2 regions of the Faecalibacterium sp. OF03-6AC genome follow, and region 2 is predicted to be linked to the other one. Evidence: a T-box and tRNA genes for the amino acid it is inferred to sense, from the RefSeq annotation. Region 2 holds a T-box; the other holds one or more tRNA genes.
What was found. The T-box of region 2 lies ahead of tyrS (tyrosine--tRNA ligase). A T-box ahead of a tRNA ligase gene usually reads a tRNA of that ligase, here a tRNA-Tyr.

Region 1 (7,810 bases), on a different contig from region 2:
CATCTGGTAGGCGGCCATGGGCTTGGAAAGCAGAAAGGATGCCGCCAGTGCAGGCAGCACCACCAGTGCCGCAGCCTGCACATTGGCCCATGTCACGCCGGAAAAGCTGCCCTGCGACCAGTTGTGCAGATTGACGATGTTGGAATCCTGTGCAAAGGCCACCACGATATCGGTGATGGCGGAGCAGATATAGCCGATCATCACACCGCAGATGACCAGAATGCTCATGCGCTGCACCCGCCGGGCCACCGCCAGCACAAAGGCCATGGCAGCCATGGCACCCGCAAAGGCAGCCGCGATCATCGTGGCCGAGCTGGTCAGCATCCCGCGGTCCAGAAACACCACCATGGTCAGGGCCACCGCCAGCTTTGCGCCGCTGGAAACGCCCATAACAAATGGCCCGGCAATGGGGTTTGCAAAAAAGGTCTGCAGAAGGTATCCCGCTGCGCTGAGGGCTGCCCCCAGCAGCACCGCCATGACCGCGCGGGGCAGGCGCAGCTGCAGGATGATGTTCCCCGCAAGCGCATCGCCGCCCTTGCCCAGCAGCGCCGTCAGCACCGCACCCGGTGCAAGGGACACGCTGCCCCAGAACAGGTTCAGCGCAAAGAGCACCGCCACGGCTGCCGCAAGGGAAATATAGGCGGCTGCAAGGCGTCTGGTACGGGTCATAGGCTTTCCTTTCTGTAAAATTTCCCTTCTTTAATCCACATGGGTGATAAATTTCAGTTCACTGGCGGCAGGTGTGCCCTTGGTAAACACCCGGTTCATGTCCACGATCAGGTCTGCCAGCTCCATGCTCTGCTGGAACAGGCTCTGGGTGGTGCACCACACCTGCCCTTCCTTCACCGCTTTGAATTCGTTCAGCAGCGGGAAACGCTCGGTCAGCTGGCTCACCGATGCGATCATGCCCTCGATGGCGCTGTTGTAGATGAGCACATCGGCATCCTTTGCACCTGCATAGAAGTCCTCAAGCGGCAGGTTCATGGTAGCAAGGCTGTTGCCATTGTCCGTCAGATCCGCAAAGACATAGCTGCCGCCTGCCATTTCGATCATGCGGGCCACATAGTCACTGCCCTTGCGCACAGTGGCAAGGTTGTTGGTGGTCAGCGAGAAGAAGGCACAGCTTTTTCCCGTGGGTTCCTGCGAAAGGATGGGCTGAACGGCTGTCTCCTGCGCGGAAAACACCTGCTCGGCCTGTTCTTCCCTGCCCAGCAGGATGCCGTAAAGCTTGATCCACTCCATGCGGGCCAGCGGGTCGCTCTCGTAGCTGGAACGCTCCACCAGCACCGGGATGCCAAAGTGCTCCAGCTGTTCCTTTACCTCCGGCGTGTGCAGGATCATGGTATTTTCAATGGCAAGGCGGCAGTCTGCCGCCAGGATCTGCTCGTAATCCGGGGCGCTATACTTGCCTGCATACGCGATTTTTCCCTCTTCCATGGCCTGCTGCACCGCGGGCAGATACCAGCCCTCGGCCTTGGTGCCGGAAAAGGCCACGCTGTCCAGTGCGTCCAGATGTAAAAGCAGATCCATCACCGAGGTGGAGACCAGATAAATATTCTCCACCGGCTGGCGCAGCACAGTCACATCAGCAGGCAGACCGTCCACCTCCGCAGCATCTTCCGGCACAACAAGGAACCGTGCATCTGACTCCGCGATGGTCAGCATGGTATAGCCGCCCTCATAGCAGTCCGCTGTGAACTGCTGCGCATAGTCCAGCTGGTAATGATGGGAGAAAACAAGACTTTCCGTATTGGCAGGTTGAGTCTTGCTGCCGCAGCCGGTCAGCGTCAGCGCCGCAGCGGGGATCAGTTTCAGAAATTGCTTTCGGGTGATCTTCATAGGGAACTCCTTCCGTCACGGCTTACGCCGCGCCATCTCCCTCATAGAGGGAGGCTTTGGCAGTACGGTAAAGTTTATCTTTTTGCCAAAGAAGGTGACTGGAGGAGTCACTTCAGACTTGCAGAATCAAAGGTCAGCGTGTACTCGATCTCGTGAGGAGTGCTCATGGCCACGGTGTCGGCGGTGACATCCAGTGCAGTGTCCAGCGCGGCAACGGGGATCTCAAAGGTGGAATTTCCCTCAGTGTTGGTGGGCAGATACTTCTCGCCATCCATGAGCATATAGTCGTAGTTGGGGCTGCTCCACACGATGGTAGCGGTCATTTTGCCGTCTGCCACGGTCAGGGCTGCGGGGCTCTCCACGGTGGCACGGCCAGAGCCGCCTTCCAGCGTCACATCGCAGGTGTAGGTACCGTCGGCGGGAGCTGCGGTACCAGCCTGTTGGACCGCATTGCGCACGCTGACGACATGGTCGTACCACTTGCCCTTGGTGCCCAGAATGGCAAGGTCAAAGTCCGTATCCACAGCAGTGACCGGGATGTCAAAGCCGTACACCTCCTCCGAGGTGCCGTCGGAATAGGTGACGGTATCTGTGGTGGGCTGCAGCCAGTCGGCCTCGTGGTCGGCGGCATCGGAAGCCTTGCCCAGATACAGGTTGACGATATGGGTGGAAGCAAGGCTGACATGGAAGGTCATCTGGCCGTTCTCCACGGTCAGGGTGCCCTTGCCGTCGCAGGCTTCGTTGGCGTGGAACATGCTGCTGTCGGTGTCAAACTCGGCGGTATACACACCATCCGGCAAAGCGGCGGTCTCAGCAGCAGAAGAAGCCACAGAGGATGCCGCCTCGGAAGAAGCAGCACTGGAAGCTGCAGAAGATGCCGTGGAAGAAGCGCCGCAGCCCACCAGCAGACTCAGTGCCAGAGAAGCAGCGACAACACAGGAAAAGACGCGTTTCATAGGAAATACCTCTACATTATAAAAAATCAGCTTTTATTATACCATTGTTCGGATAAAAAATGAACCCTCTCCACCGGATGCCGCAAAGCGGCCGCGAGACGGAGAGGGTTCTTGAAGATCAACCGTTCAGAGAATCGATCGCCGCCTTGGTGTGGGCGACATACAGCTTCTGGACATCCTCGATCCCGCCCAGACCAGCGATCTGGCAGTCGATGCTGTCGAAAGCACCGGAAGCCTTGAACTGGCTCAGCCAGGAGTCGGCATCCTCACCGGCCATATCGTTGTTGGCGTGATCGCCGGCAACCACCATCAGCGGGCGCAGGATGACCTTGGTGTAGCCCGCAGCCTTAACAGCCTCGATCACGTTCTCGCAGGCAGTCTCTTCCGGCTTGCCCTCAACGGTGCCAATGAACACATTGTCGTAGCCCAGAGTCTGCATAGTGGTCTGCATCTGGCTGTAGCTCACCTTTGCGGTGTGAGAGGTGCCGTGGCCCATAAAGACAAAGGCGACCTTGTCCGCAGCAGCGGCATCCAGACTGTCGTAGCCGGCTTCCTTCACGGCAGCAGCGGTGACAGCCTTGGCAACGTCTTCCTTATCCTGATTGATGATGGTGGCATCGGAACCGACCTCGCCCAGCAGGGGCTCAGCCACAGCGACAGATTCAAACTTGTCGCGGTAGGTGTCGATCATTTCCATCATCTCGTCGTACTCAGCACCGTGCATCAGGTGGGTGGGCTGAACGACCAGATTCTTCACGCCGTTTTCCACAGCGCGGTCCATGGCCTGCTGCATGTTGTCGATCTTTTCGCCATCACGAGCCTGCACATGGTTGATGATGATCTGTGCGGTGAATGCGCGGCGCACAGACCAATCCGGGTATGCGGCCTGCAGGGCATCCTCGATACCCTTGATGTCCTTCACGCGGCTGTCGTTGAAGGAGGTGCCGAAGGAGACCACCAGCAGCTCGTTGTCGCCAATGTCGTCCTGATTGCGGGCATCGTCCTTGGAGGCATCGCCGGTGTCACGGCCAAAGTAGTCGGGGTCGGCGTTCTCACCTTCCACCAGTTCCTTCTGGGTGTCGGTCAGGGCATCCCATGCAGCCTTGGCGGCTTCGCACTGGGCATCGGTATCCTCATTGCGCTCCTGCACATAGATGGCATCTATCAGGTCTGCCACATTCTTTGCTGCCATTTCGTCAGCCTCCTCGCTGCTCGCTTCGCTGGAAGCGGAAGACGCAGCGGTGCTGGATGCAGTGCTGGAAGCAGCCCCGCCGCAGCCGGTGAGCACGCCGACGCACAGAGCCAGAGCCGTAACAGCTGCGGCCAGCTTTTTGGTTTCGATCTTTCTCATTGTTCTTGTCCTTTCCTGCTGGATAAATTGCGGTTTGAACCAAACAAAGGGTACAGGAAAGAGAGATGAAAAAAGAGGCCCTTCTGTCCTGCGGATGGCATGACAAAAAGACCTCTGTTGTTTCAGGGCTTTTTGGTACAACCAATTCCTCGTGATCTGGGGTTTGCACCCCCGTACCAACAGCAGGCAGGTTTCCTGACTGAAAGATCGCCGCCCGTCATCTCCTTCCCAGAGCAAAAGCTCCAGTGGCTGGTGCAAAGCACCCTGATGCGGACTCCCTTATCACAGTGACGAGATCGTGCGGGATCTGCACCCGCTTCCCTTTTACCCTTTCCGCCGTGCAGTGCATCGGCAAAAGGCACCTGCTGTTTTTCTGTTCAGTTCGTCCGGCATTATATCACAAAACTGCGCAGAATGCAATAAAAAACGGCATCCTGCCTTTTTATAAGGAAGGATGCCGTTTGGAGATCGAGCCAAATGCGGAGCTTACTGGAGCGCACGGATCGCATTGATGGTGATTTTGTACTGGCAGGTCACGCTGTCAAACAGCTCCTTGGTACCTTCCAGTGTGCCTGTTCGCAGCACCTCGGTCAAATCGTAGGTGGGCTGATACAGGTTGGTAAAGCCCAGGTTCTGGCACACGCCCTTGAGCGTGTGTGCCGCACGGAATGCTTCTTTCACATTTTCTTCCTTCAATGCCTGCTCCAGTTTCGGATAGCTGTCGTCGTTCAAAAACATCAGCGCAAATCTGCAGATCATGCCTTCGTTGTAAAGCCGCTTGAGCACGTCCTCATAATTTGCGCCCATCTGTCTATAACATTCCTGAATCGTCATGGTTTGTCGCTATGCCTTTCCTTTTCTACTTATCCCGCCTGATTTGCCACAGAGTGACAAAAGCACCATCCATTTTGTTGCACTTTGTTACGTTTTTAATATATCACGCCTTACTGTGTTTTTCAATGCAGAGATAAAAAAGTCTTGCACTTTTCACATATTGTCCCGAGTTTTTCTTGCAATTTTCCTATCAATTTCTTCCGGCTGGCTTTTTTCTCCGACTTTGCCGTGCCTGCGTGGCTGCAGGGCTTTTCCCGCCTTTGCTCAGCCGTTTCTCTGCACGGAAAATGCATTTGAAGAAAAACGTAAAAAACAGTTGACAAAAGCCTTCCTTCATGATAAAATAAGCAAGTCGTCCGGCGAAGGACACAAAAAGTGAATATGGGCGTGTTCCCGAGTGGCCAATGGGGACAGACTGTAAATCTGCTGCTTTCAGCTTCGGTGGTTCGAATCCACCCGCGCCCACCAAACAAGAAAAATCCGAACCTGTTTCCGATTGGAGAAGGGTTCGGATTTTTCGTTTTCTTCGGGTATAACAATGAAGGCTCCCGTGGACGGCGTAAAACTCCGATACCTTGTCATAGACCATAAGCTGATAACAAGATTTGGAGGATGCGATTATGAAGTACGATGAAAGAGCCTGCAAATTCAACATGGACACCGGGTGCGTGGAACTTCTGCTCCGGGACGGGAGAAAAATCTCCATTGACTGCACAGGGGTTGAGGATGCGTTGGATGTGACCATGGCACAGCAGACCGAATTGGACTACCTTATCTATAATGACCCGCTGGGCTATGCCGATTTGATCCTGAACGGCGACCCGGAGGAATATTTGAAGAATATAACCGGGAGCCATGGGCTAGAAGATTAAGGACAAAAAAATAAAAGGTGTGCCCAGCTGGACACACCTCGGCGAGATACATCTATGTAATGCAGGGCGTTCCCTTTACCGGGAGCGTCCTGCTGTTTTTATGCGGCAACAGGCAAGGCTTGTAGTGCTTCCTGCTCTTTCAGCCATTCCTCATATTCACGCTGGCCTTCCTCACTGTTGAAAAACTCAACCATGGAGGGATAAAAGCAACGCGCAAGGGTCTTGATTGCTTCATCCGGGTAGCCGGATTTGTTCGACTTCTTCTTTTTGTTCAAATGGTATCCTCCGAAAATCAAAGTTCCATATCCTGCCCACGCTTGCGGCTTCGCTGCGGCACATTCATGGTGCGCTCCTGCTTGGGAGCAAGAATCTTTTCCAGAAAACCGCGCACCAGTTCAGGAGCACGGTGGAGAGCATCCAGATAGGGCTTTACATCGTACCACAGGTCGTGGTACTTGTTACTCCAACGAACGGCCTCCTTCTTGGCGGTGGAAAGTTCTTCTTTCAAGCGGCGGTTCTCCACGTCCATCATATAGCCGTGGTCGGCTTGCTTTTTCAGCTTGGAAAATTCTTCTTCGGTCAGCGAGTAGTTACCGAGAATGGTGCGCTTGCCGATATAATCCAGATCGCGCGCATGAATGAGGGCTTCTTTCGTGAGCGTGGCCTTTTTCTGCACAGCGGCAAGTTCCTTCTCCTTTTTGGAGAGGGTCTGACTGGTTTTGGCAAGCGACTGCGCCTTTTGGTCGGCTTGGGCGGTCAGGCTGTCCAGACGTTCCTGCTCCCGCTGGACTTTGAACTGGGTGACGGTCAGGTGTTCTTCGGTGCTGCCGCGCTCACCGCGCTCTACATCCGTGTACCCGGCATTGCGCATATAGTTGAAGAAATCGTCTTGCAGGACACTGTACGACTTCTTCAGGACTGGCTTGCCGTTTTTTTGCAGCACAGGCTTTCCGGCATCGTCCAGCAGGGGCTTGGATGCCCACTTCTTGCTCCGGCTGACCTGCATGACAGTCTCCTTGACGGTGCCGACCAGTGCCTTGTCCTTGCAGCGTTTCGACCACAGGATCTGCTTTTCGACCACCGGGACATAGACCACATGAAGATGATAATGGTAGACTTCTCGCCCCAGAGCTTCGGTCATGGCGCGATTGATCTCGTCGGCGTGCATGACGGCGGAGAGGATATACTGCTCACCGCCCACGATCTGGACCGCGGCTTTGTAGGCATCCGCATAGAACTGCTTGGCGAACTCGTAGCCGCCGTGATTATCGAAATAGGCAGAGTTGACATCGAAGATAAGCTCGCAGTAGTGGGTGGCATCTGATTTCAGACCACGGGTGGAAATGGTGCCGCTGGCCTCCATCCGGGCGAACAGGTCGGTGTAGCTGGCAGTGGGTTTCTTGAAATGGACGTTCCATTCGGCGCGGTGGGGGATAATGTCGGGGTTTCGATAGCTGTCCTTTTCGCGCTCATTGTGCTGCTGGGTGTTGCCAACAGCTTTGTCCGAAACGGCGAGATTTCGGACGCTTGTGCGGTCGATGCCATCGTTTCTTGCCAGAGGGCATTCCTCCTTTCAAGGTTCAGAGGAAGGTGACGGGGGACGGAGATGCACTTCCACGGAAGTGTAATAACCCACTATGACACTTTCATCCCTATGGGCTGCAAAGTGTAGTGGGCTCTTCGAGGACTCTCCGAGGGGGAACGTCTCCTGCGGGAGAGTTAATCAAGTTCACGTTTGCGAAGCAATGAAAGCCCCAGTGGGGCTTTTAAGTGACCGAACGGTCTTGCGCCAGTAAGATGGAGGGACCTCGCCCCGACAAGTTCGCACAATGCGAACTTGATTGCTCCGTACGCATCTGAAAAAAAGCGTACGGAGTTCAAATAACCCGTACGGTTCGTACGGTGTACGAGCAGATAAAATACGGACGATAAAACGCTTGATTTTTTCAAAGCGCGCC
Region 2 (7,810 bases):
GGACAACCTTCTTGTGATCCTGAACGACAACAAGATGTCCATTTCTAAAAATGTCGGTGCACTTGCCCGCTATCTGACTCATTTGCGCACGACCACGGCCTATTTTGATGCCAAGGATAATGTGCGCAGCTTTTTGGATAGAGTACCGCTGGTGGGCGCTCCACTGAAAAAAAACATCACCGAGTGCAAGACGCTTTTGCGTCGGGCAATGTACCACTCTACCATGTTCGAGGATATGGGCTTCCAGTACATCGGGCCGGTGGATGGCCACAACGTGGAAGAGCTGGAACGCACACTGCGCACCATCCGCAACCGGCAAGGGCCACATTTTCTGCACGTGATCACAAAAAAGGGCAAGGGCTATCAGCCGGCCGAGGTAAACCCCGGCAACTATCACGGCGTGTCGGCATTTGATCTGGATGGAATGCCCGACCCGGAGGTGGCACCAAAGGAATCGTTCTCGACGGTATTTGGCAATGCTCTTGTGACGGAAGGCGACCGGAACCCGAATATCTGCGCCATCACTGCAGCAATGAAGTATGGCACCGGCCTGCAGTTTTTTGCGCACAGCCACCCGGAGCGTTTTTTTGATGTCGGTATGGCAGAGCAGCACGCTGTGACCTTTGCTGCCGGGCTTGCAAGTCAGGGCATGCTGCCGGTGGTATGCATTTATTCCACCTTCCTGCAGCGTTCCTATGATCAGATCATCCACGACGTAAATCTGCTGCGGGAGAATGTAGTTTTTGCCATCGACCGCGCCGGTTTTGTCCCAGCGGATGGCGAAACGCATCAGGGCATTTACGATCCCGCTTTCCTGAGCCAGCTTGGAATGCCGCTGTATGCGCCTTCCAATTATCAGGAACTGAATTACTGGCTGCAGCAGCTGTTGAGTGACCGCTTCCATGGCCCACGGGCAATTCGTTATCCCCGCGGTGGGCAGGATGCAGCTCTGGCGGAATTTGGCTGCACCGGCGAAGATTATGATTTCCTGCGCAAGGCAGATGATGCAACAATCGTTCTGGTGAGTTACGCCGACGAACTGGCCGACCTTTTGCAGGCAGAACGTGAATTACAGCAGAAAAGTATTGCGTGTGATGTGATAAAGACTGTAAAGCTATATCCCTTTACAGACAAAATGATCGCTGATCTGTCGAAATATAAAATAATCCTGTTCGCGGAAGAATGCATTGCAAACGGAAGCATTGGTGAACATCTGGAATATGCTTTGCAGCAAAACGGATGGAATGGGCGCTTTATCCATTGTGCAGTGCGGAACGCGTGTCTTCCGCATGCCAGTGTGGCACAGATCAAACAGGCAACCGGTCTGGATGCAGCGCATCTTGTACAGGCCGTGCAGATGGCCGTGACGAAAGGAGAAAATTTACTTTGAAGATTCGATTGGACCAATATCTTGTTCAGCATGGTCTGACACAGAGCCGTGAGCGCGCAAAGGCGCTGATCATGTCCGGCATCGTTTTTGTCAATGAGCAAAAGGTGGACAAGGCTGGAGAGATGATCAAGGAAGATGCCAAGGTGGAAGTGCGCGGGCACGACATTGGCTATGTCAGCCGCGGCGGCCTGAAGCTGGAAAAAGCTATGAAGTGTTTCCCACTTACACCCAATGGCAAGATCTGCATGGACATCGGCGCATCTACCGGCGGCTTTACGGATTGCATGCTGCAGAACGGTGCCGTCAAGGTCTATGCGGTGGATGTCGGCTATGGACAGCTTGCATGGAGCCTGCGTACAGACGAGCGCGTAGTGAACATGGAGCGCACGAACATCCGCAATGTCAAGCCGGAGGATCTTGCCGAGCAGATCGAGTTTTTCAGTGTGGATGTCTCGTTTATCTCGCTGCACCATATTTTCCCGGTGGCACAGGCAATCACAACGCCGGATGCCATGGGCGTTTGTCTGGTCAAGCCGCAGTTTGAAGCCGGACGCGAAAAGGTTGGCAAGAACGGTGTGGTGCGCGACCCTGCTACCCACCGTGAAGTGCTGCACAATGCCATGGGCTATGCTGCTGCAAACGGTTTTGCTGTACGCGGATTGGATTTCAGCCCGGTAAAGGGACCCGAGGGCAACATTGAATACCTGATGTTCGTGCAGAAGAGCGGTGAACCTTCCGTGCTGGACGACAGCGTTGCAGAGCAGGTGGTGGCGGCAAGCCACAGCACGCTGGACCGCTGAGCGGCTCTGCCATCAGTCCAGAAAAAGGAGCTTCCAGCATGACGATCTATATTTCGCCAAATCCCGGCAAGACCTCTGCCAACGAGATCGCACTGCGTGCAGCGCAGATCCTAATGAACCATGGTGCAGCTGTTCTGATGTGTGAACAGCCACGCAGAAGCTGCAGCACAGCCGGAGTGTTTTATCTGCCGCTGGAGGAATGCCTTGAGCAGGCAGATGTGATCCTGACCATTGGCGGCGACGGCACCATTCTGCATGAGGCAAATCTTTCGCTCCGGTACGCAAAGCCGATCTTGGGCATCAATCTGGGACGCTGTGGTTTTCTGGCTACCTGCGAAGTCAGCGAGATGGAAGCCAAGCTCTCCGCTGTTGCACGGGGAGAGTTCAGCGTAGACAACCGGATGCTGCTGTATGTCCGCGTTCTTGGCCACGATGGCTGGGAGGGCCACGCCCTGAATGACGTGGTGGTCACAAAGGGCCGCCTGCAGCAGGCGATCGATTTCAGCATTTACTGCGATGATATTTTAGTAGAGCACTACCGTGGGGACGGTGTGATCGTTGCAACGCCCACCGGCTCCACAGCGTATTCGCTGGCGGCGGGCGGGCCGATCCTGGATTCCCAGACGAAGGGCGTTGTTGTAACGCCTATCTGCCCGCACAGTCTGGCCAGCCCGGCCATGGTGTTTGCGCAGGAGCGCAAGCTGAATATCTGTGTGGGACAGGTGGCCGATGATGAAGTGTTTATCAGCTGCGATGGCAGAGCTGGCTGTCCGCTCAAGGCCGGCGCAACGGCTGAAGTAAGACTCTCCGATCAGGTGGTAAAGCTGATCACCTTCGGAAAAGCAGATCAGTTCCAGGCCATTGACCAGAAGCTTCGCAGCAGACGATAAAGGGGAGGCGAGTTTACGATGGCGCGCAGCCGTAAAGAAGATGTAAAAAGCAAGGGAGAACGTCAGCAGGCGATTCTCCGGCTTGTGCAGGAGCACCCGATCAGCCGGCAGGAAGTTCTGCTGGATCACCTTTCCAAAGAGGGATTCGAGGTAACACAAGCCACCGTTTCCCGCGATATCCGGGAGCTGTGTTTGGTAAAAGCTGCCACGGCAGAGGGGTATCGCTATGTCTCCAGCCGGAACGAAAGCTTCAACCCCAAAACGCAGGGAAGGTTTGAAACGATCTTTCATGAATCCGTGCTGGGGGTGGATTACGCCGGACATGTTGTGCTGGTAAAGTGCTATTCCGGCATGGCCAACGCCGCATGCGAGGTTTTTGACGCATTGCAGTGGAAAAGTGTGGTCGGCACGCTTTCGGGCGACGACACGTTCCTGATCGTTGCACGGTCGGAGCGTGATGCAAAAACGATCTGCTCGGAACTGACGAGACACATTGGATAAAAATAACGCGGGAGAAAAGATATGCTGAGCAGCCTGCAAATTGAAAATGTTGCTGTGATCCAGAAGGCTGAAGTACATTTCAAGCCGGGACTGAATGTTCTTACCGGTGAGACTGGTGCCGGCAAGTCGATCCTGATCGATTCCATCAATGCGATCCTGGGAAACCGCACTTCAAAGGATCTTGTGCGCACAGGGGCCTCCAAGGCGGTGATCCGTGCAGCCTTTGAGGAGGTGCCCGGTACGGTGCTGGACAGCCTTGAGAAGGCGGGCTACGAGCGCTCGGATGCACTGATGCTCAGCCGCGAGATCACAGCCGAGGGCAAAAGCACCTGCCGCATCAACGGAATGCCTGCAACGGCTGCGGTTCTGCGGGAGCTGTGCGGAGGACTTATCAATATCAACGGTCAGCACGACTCTGTGGGCCTTCTGAACCCGGCAAGACATCTGGGCATTCTGGATGATTATGCGCAGAACAGCGCGGAGTTTCAGGACTATTATGTCCTGTACCGGGAGCTTGTGCGCATCAAGCGGGAGCTGGATGTCATGATCACCGACGAAGCCGAAAAGCAGCGCCGGATCGATCTGTTGAGCTATCAGGTGCAGGAGATCGAGGATGCCGAACTGACCGCCGGAGAGGAACAGACGCTGGAAAGCCGCCGCAAGATCCTTGCCAATGCATCTGCCATCCGGGATAAGATCGCACAGAGCTATGCATTGCTTTCGGGCGATGACGAGGCCTCCGGCGCAGTCGATCTGCTGGGCGAGGCATCCAATGCAGTGGATGCTGCCGCGCAGCTGGATGATGCACTTGCCGGTGCATCCAGTCAGCTGCTGGATCTGTATTACAATGCAAAGGATGTTGCCGCAGATCTGATCGGTCGGCTGGATTCCTATGATACCAACGATGCGGAGCTGGACGAGATTGAGCAGCGTCTGGATCTGATCTACAAGCTCAAGCGCAAATATGGTGATACGGTAGAAGACGTGATCGCTTTTGGACAGAATGCAAGGGAAGAACTGGAGCGCATCCAGTCCTCACAGGAGCGGCATGACCACCTGCAGGCAGAAAAGCTCCGCCTTTATGCGCTGGCCCGTGAAAAGGCAGAAGCACTGACCCAGACGCGCCTGCGCGCGTTTGAAGAGCTGAACAAGCGTATTTCCGGCACGCTGGATTTTCTGAACATGCCGGGCGTGCGCATGACACTGCGCCATACCCGCGGCCCGCTGGCAAGCCATGGGCAGGACAGCATCGAGTTCTACATTTCCACAAACCCCGGTGAGGCGCCCAAACCCCTTGCAAAAATTGCTTCCGGCGGCGAGCTGAGCCGCATCACGCTGGCCATCAAAAATGCAATGGCCGATAAGGATGCCGTGCCTACCGTGATCTATGATGAGATCGACAGCGGTGTTTCTGGCAAAGCCGCCGGGCGTATCGGTGAGGTACTGCGCCAGAGCGCACAGGGCCACCAGATCTTGTGCATCACCCATACAGCCCAGATCGCTGCACTGGCCGACTGCCATCTGCTGATTCAGAAAAATGTAGCCAATGACCGCACCTATACCGAGATCCATCCGCTGGATGAGGAGGGCAGGGTGGAAGCACTGGCCCGGCTGATCTCCGGCGACCACGTTACCGAGCTTTCGCGTGCCAATGCCCGCGAAATGCTGGGTCTTGGCGCAAAATAAGCCAAAATAAACCGCTGCAGATAAGGGGGTTGACAAGCCCGAAGCATTGTGATAAAGTAGTTCTTGTTAATGGCGATGAAGGGAACAAGTACCTTGAAGTGTTCTGCCCAGAGAAACCCCGGTTGGTGTAAGGGGCCGCAGAGCAGCAGGGGAAATACCTCCCGGAGCTGCAGGCTGAATGCCGTTCAGGTTAATAGGCTGTGCCGCGTGCGAGCGTTACAAACGCAGGAGTGTCTCTCTACTCTGGGGTGTGCACTCGTGAGGTCGTTTCTGTGAGGAAGCGGCAAACAGAGGTGGTACCGCGAATTTTCTCGCCCTCTGCCAAATTCATTTTTGGCAGGGGGTGTTTTATTTTTCCCTCTGCCCACAAACAGGAGGAAAAAATCATGACTCTGTACGAAGAACTCAAGGCCCGTGGCCTGGTGGCCCAGATCACCGATGAAGAGATCATCGACCTGATCAACAATGGCAAGGCAACCTTTTATATCGGCTTTGACTGCACTGCCGACAGCTTGACCGCAGGCCACTTTATGGCCCTGACCCTGATGAAGCGCCTGCAGATGGCAGGCAACAAGCCTATTGCCCTGATCGGCGGCGGCACTACCATGATCGGCGACCCCTCCGGCCGTACCGACATGCGCAAGATGCTGACCAAAGAGGATATCGCCCACAATGCCGCATGCTTCAAAAAGCAGATGGAAAAGTTCATCGACTTCTCTGAGGGTAAGGCACTGATGCTGAACAATGCAGACTGGCTGCTGAACCTGAACTACGTGGAACTGCTGCGTGATGTGGGTGCCTGCTTCTCCGTGAACAACATGCTGCGCGCCAAGTGCTACGAGCAGCGCATGGAGAAGGGCCTGTCCTTCCTCGAGTTCAACTACATGATCATGCAGAGCTACGACTTCTACTACATGTTCCAGCACTACGGCTGCAACATGCAGTTCGGCGGCGACGACCAGTGGAGCAACATGCTGGGCGGCACCGAGCTGATCCGCCGCAAGCTGGGCAAGGACGCTTATGCTATGACCATCACCCTGCTGACCGACTCTCAGGGCAAGAAGATGGGCAAGACCGCCGGCAATGCCGTCTGGCTGGACCCCAACAAGACCAGTCCCTTCGAGTTTTACCAGTACTGGCGCAATGTGGGCGATGCCGATGTGATGAAGTGCATCCGTATGCTCACCTTCCTGCCGCTGGAGCAGATCGACGAGATGAGCACATGGAAGGATCAGCGCCTGAACGAAGCTAAGGAAATTCTGGCTTACGAGCTGACCAGCATGGTCCATGGCAAAGAAGAGGCCGAAAAGGCCCAGAATGCTGCCCGCGCACTGTTCAGCGGCAGCGCAATGGATACCGAGCACATGCCTTCTACTCAGCTGACCGAGGCCGACCTGACCGATGGCTCCATCGGTATCCTGACCCTGATGGTCAAGGCTGGTCTGGCAGCATCCAACGGCGAGGCACGCCGTCTGGTCGTGCAGGGCGGTGTTCTGGTGGATGGCGAGAAGGTAGCCGCTCCCACCGTTGGCTTCACTGCTGAGCAGCTGGCAAAGGGTATTGTGATTAAGAAGGGCAAGAAGATCTACCACAAGGTCACTCTGTAAAAATATTGAACATGAAAATGCCGGTGTACTCTGTTTTGGAGTGCACCGGCATTTTTTCACTTGATGGAGGATTGCTCGCTTGCTTGCAGAATTTACAGCTCGTAAGCCTTCTTCAATGCTTCGTAAGCTGCATCCTCATTCTCTGCGTGGACCAGCAGGGAAATATCCAGATCGCTGGTGGTGATAAGTAGTACTTCAATGCCGGCCATTGCCAGAGAATTCAGTGCACGGGCAGCTACGCCGCAGCTGGTGACCATTTCTTCACCAAACAGGTTCAGCTTGGAATAACCCACGCTGATCAGCGGGGAAGCCTTGGCATCCTTGTCCAGATTTGCAACGGAAATAGCCTTCATCACCAGCGGAAGATCACTGCTGGAAGCGGTAAAGCTGAAATCAATGGTGGTGCCATGGGGTGCACTCTGGCTGATCATATCTACGACCACACCGTTATCTGCAAAGATCTGCAGGTAACGTGCCAGACTGTTGCCCTTGAACGCTACATCCTGCACACTGATCATCATGAGGCTCGGCTCAATATTGATCTTCGATACTCCGTACATAAAGATCCTCCATTCTGCCCGAAAGGCGGGCTTCAACGATACAAAATTTATTCAGGTAAGCTGCAAAAGCTCCGGGTCGATATTTTCCCGGGCAATGGACTGAATCATTTCCAGGCTGAAATCCGGATACGCCTGCCGTACTCCGTGGGCCTTTGTAAGGGCTTCGGTATAATCGCGGAACAGGTAGGTACGCACATTGGATTTGCCTGCATCATAGTGGGTCACTGTCGGCAGAAGTCTGGGAGAGAGCACGTTGCAACGGACAGTGCCGTCCGGTTCGGTCGTTTTTTCAAGCTGAACTGATAAAATTGCGCCGACCAGCTGATCGGGCTTTTCCTGCGTGCTGATAAAATTGCCCAGAGAATAGGCCGTGAAC

Region 1: it has a tRNA-Tyr gene. The T-box ahead of tyrS (tyrosine--tRNA ligase) is inferred to sense a tRNA for this amino acid. The anticodon was not compared.

What each region holds. Positions count from the first base shown of each region.
Region 1 covers NZ_QUEN01000010.1:1,013-8,822, reverse strand. Annotated here, with positions in the region: gene DXA66_RS11100 (iron ABC transporter permease) at 1-669, opposite strand, end outside; gene DXA66_RS11095 (ABC transporter substrate-binding protein) at 700-1,839, opposite strand; gene DXA66_RS11090 (iron transporter) at 1,947-2,795, opposite strand; gene DXA66_RS11085 (sirohydrochlorin cobaltochelatase) at 2,914-4,146, opposite strand; cobalamin riboswitch at 4,314-4,527, opposite strand; gene DXA66_RS11080 (Hpt domain-containing protein) at 4,633-4,953, opposite strand; tRNA gene DXA66_RS11075 (tRNA-Tyr) at 5,364-5,448, shown strand; gene DXA66_RS11070 (DUF6061 family protein) at 5,601-5,852, shown strand; gene DXA66_RS11065 (hypothetical protein) at 5,951-6,127, opposite strand; gene DXA66_RS11060 (plasmid recombination protein) at 6,145-7,410, opposite strand.
Region 2 covers NZ_QUEN01000003.1:195,764-203,573, reverse strand. Annotated here, with positions in the region: gene dxs (1-deoxy-D-xylulose-5-phosphate synthase) at 1-1,390, shown strand, start outside; gene DXA66_RS04990 (TlyA family RNA methyltransferase) at 1,387-2,190, shown strand; gene DXA66_RS04985 (NAD(+)/NADH kinase) at 2,229-3,080, shown strand; gene DXA66_RS04980 (arginine repressor) at 3,099-3,581, shown strand; gene recN (DNA repair protein RecN) at 3,603-5,267, shown strand; T-box leader at 5,334-5,589, shown strand; gene tyrS (tyrosine--tRNA ligase) at 5,654-6,874, shown strand; gene DXA66_RS04965 (ACT domain-containing protein) at 6,967-7,434, opposite strand; gene DXA66_RS04960 (CapA family protein) at 7,486-7,810, opposite strand, start outside.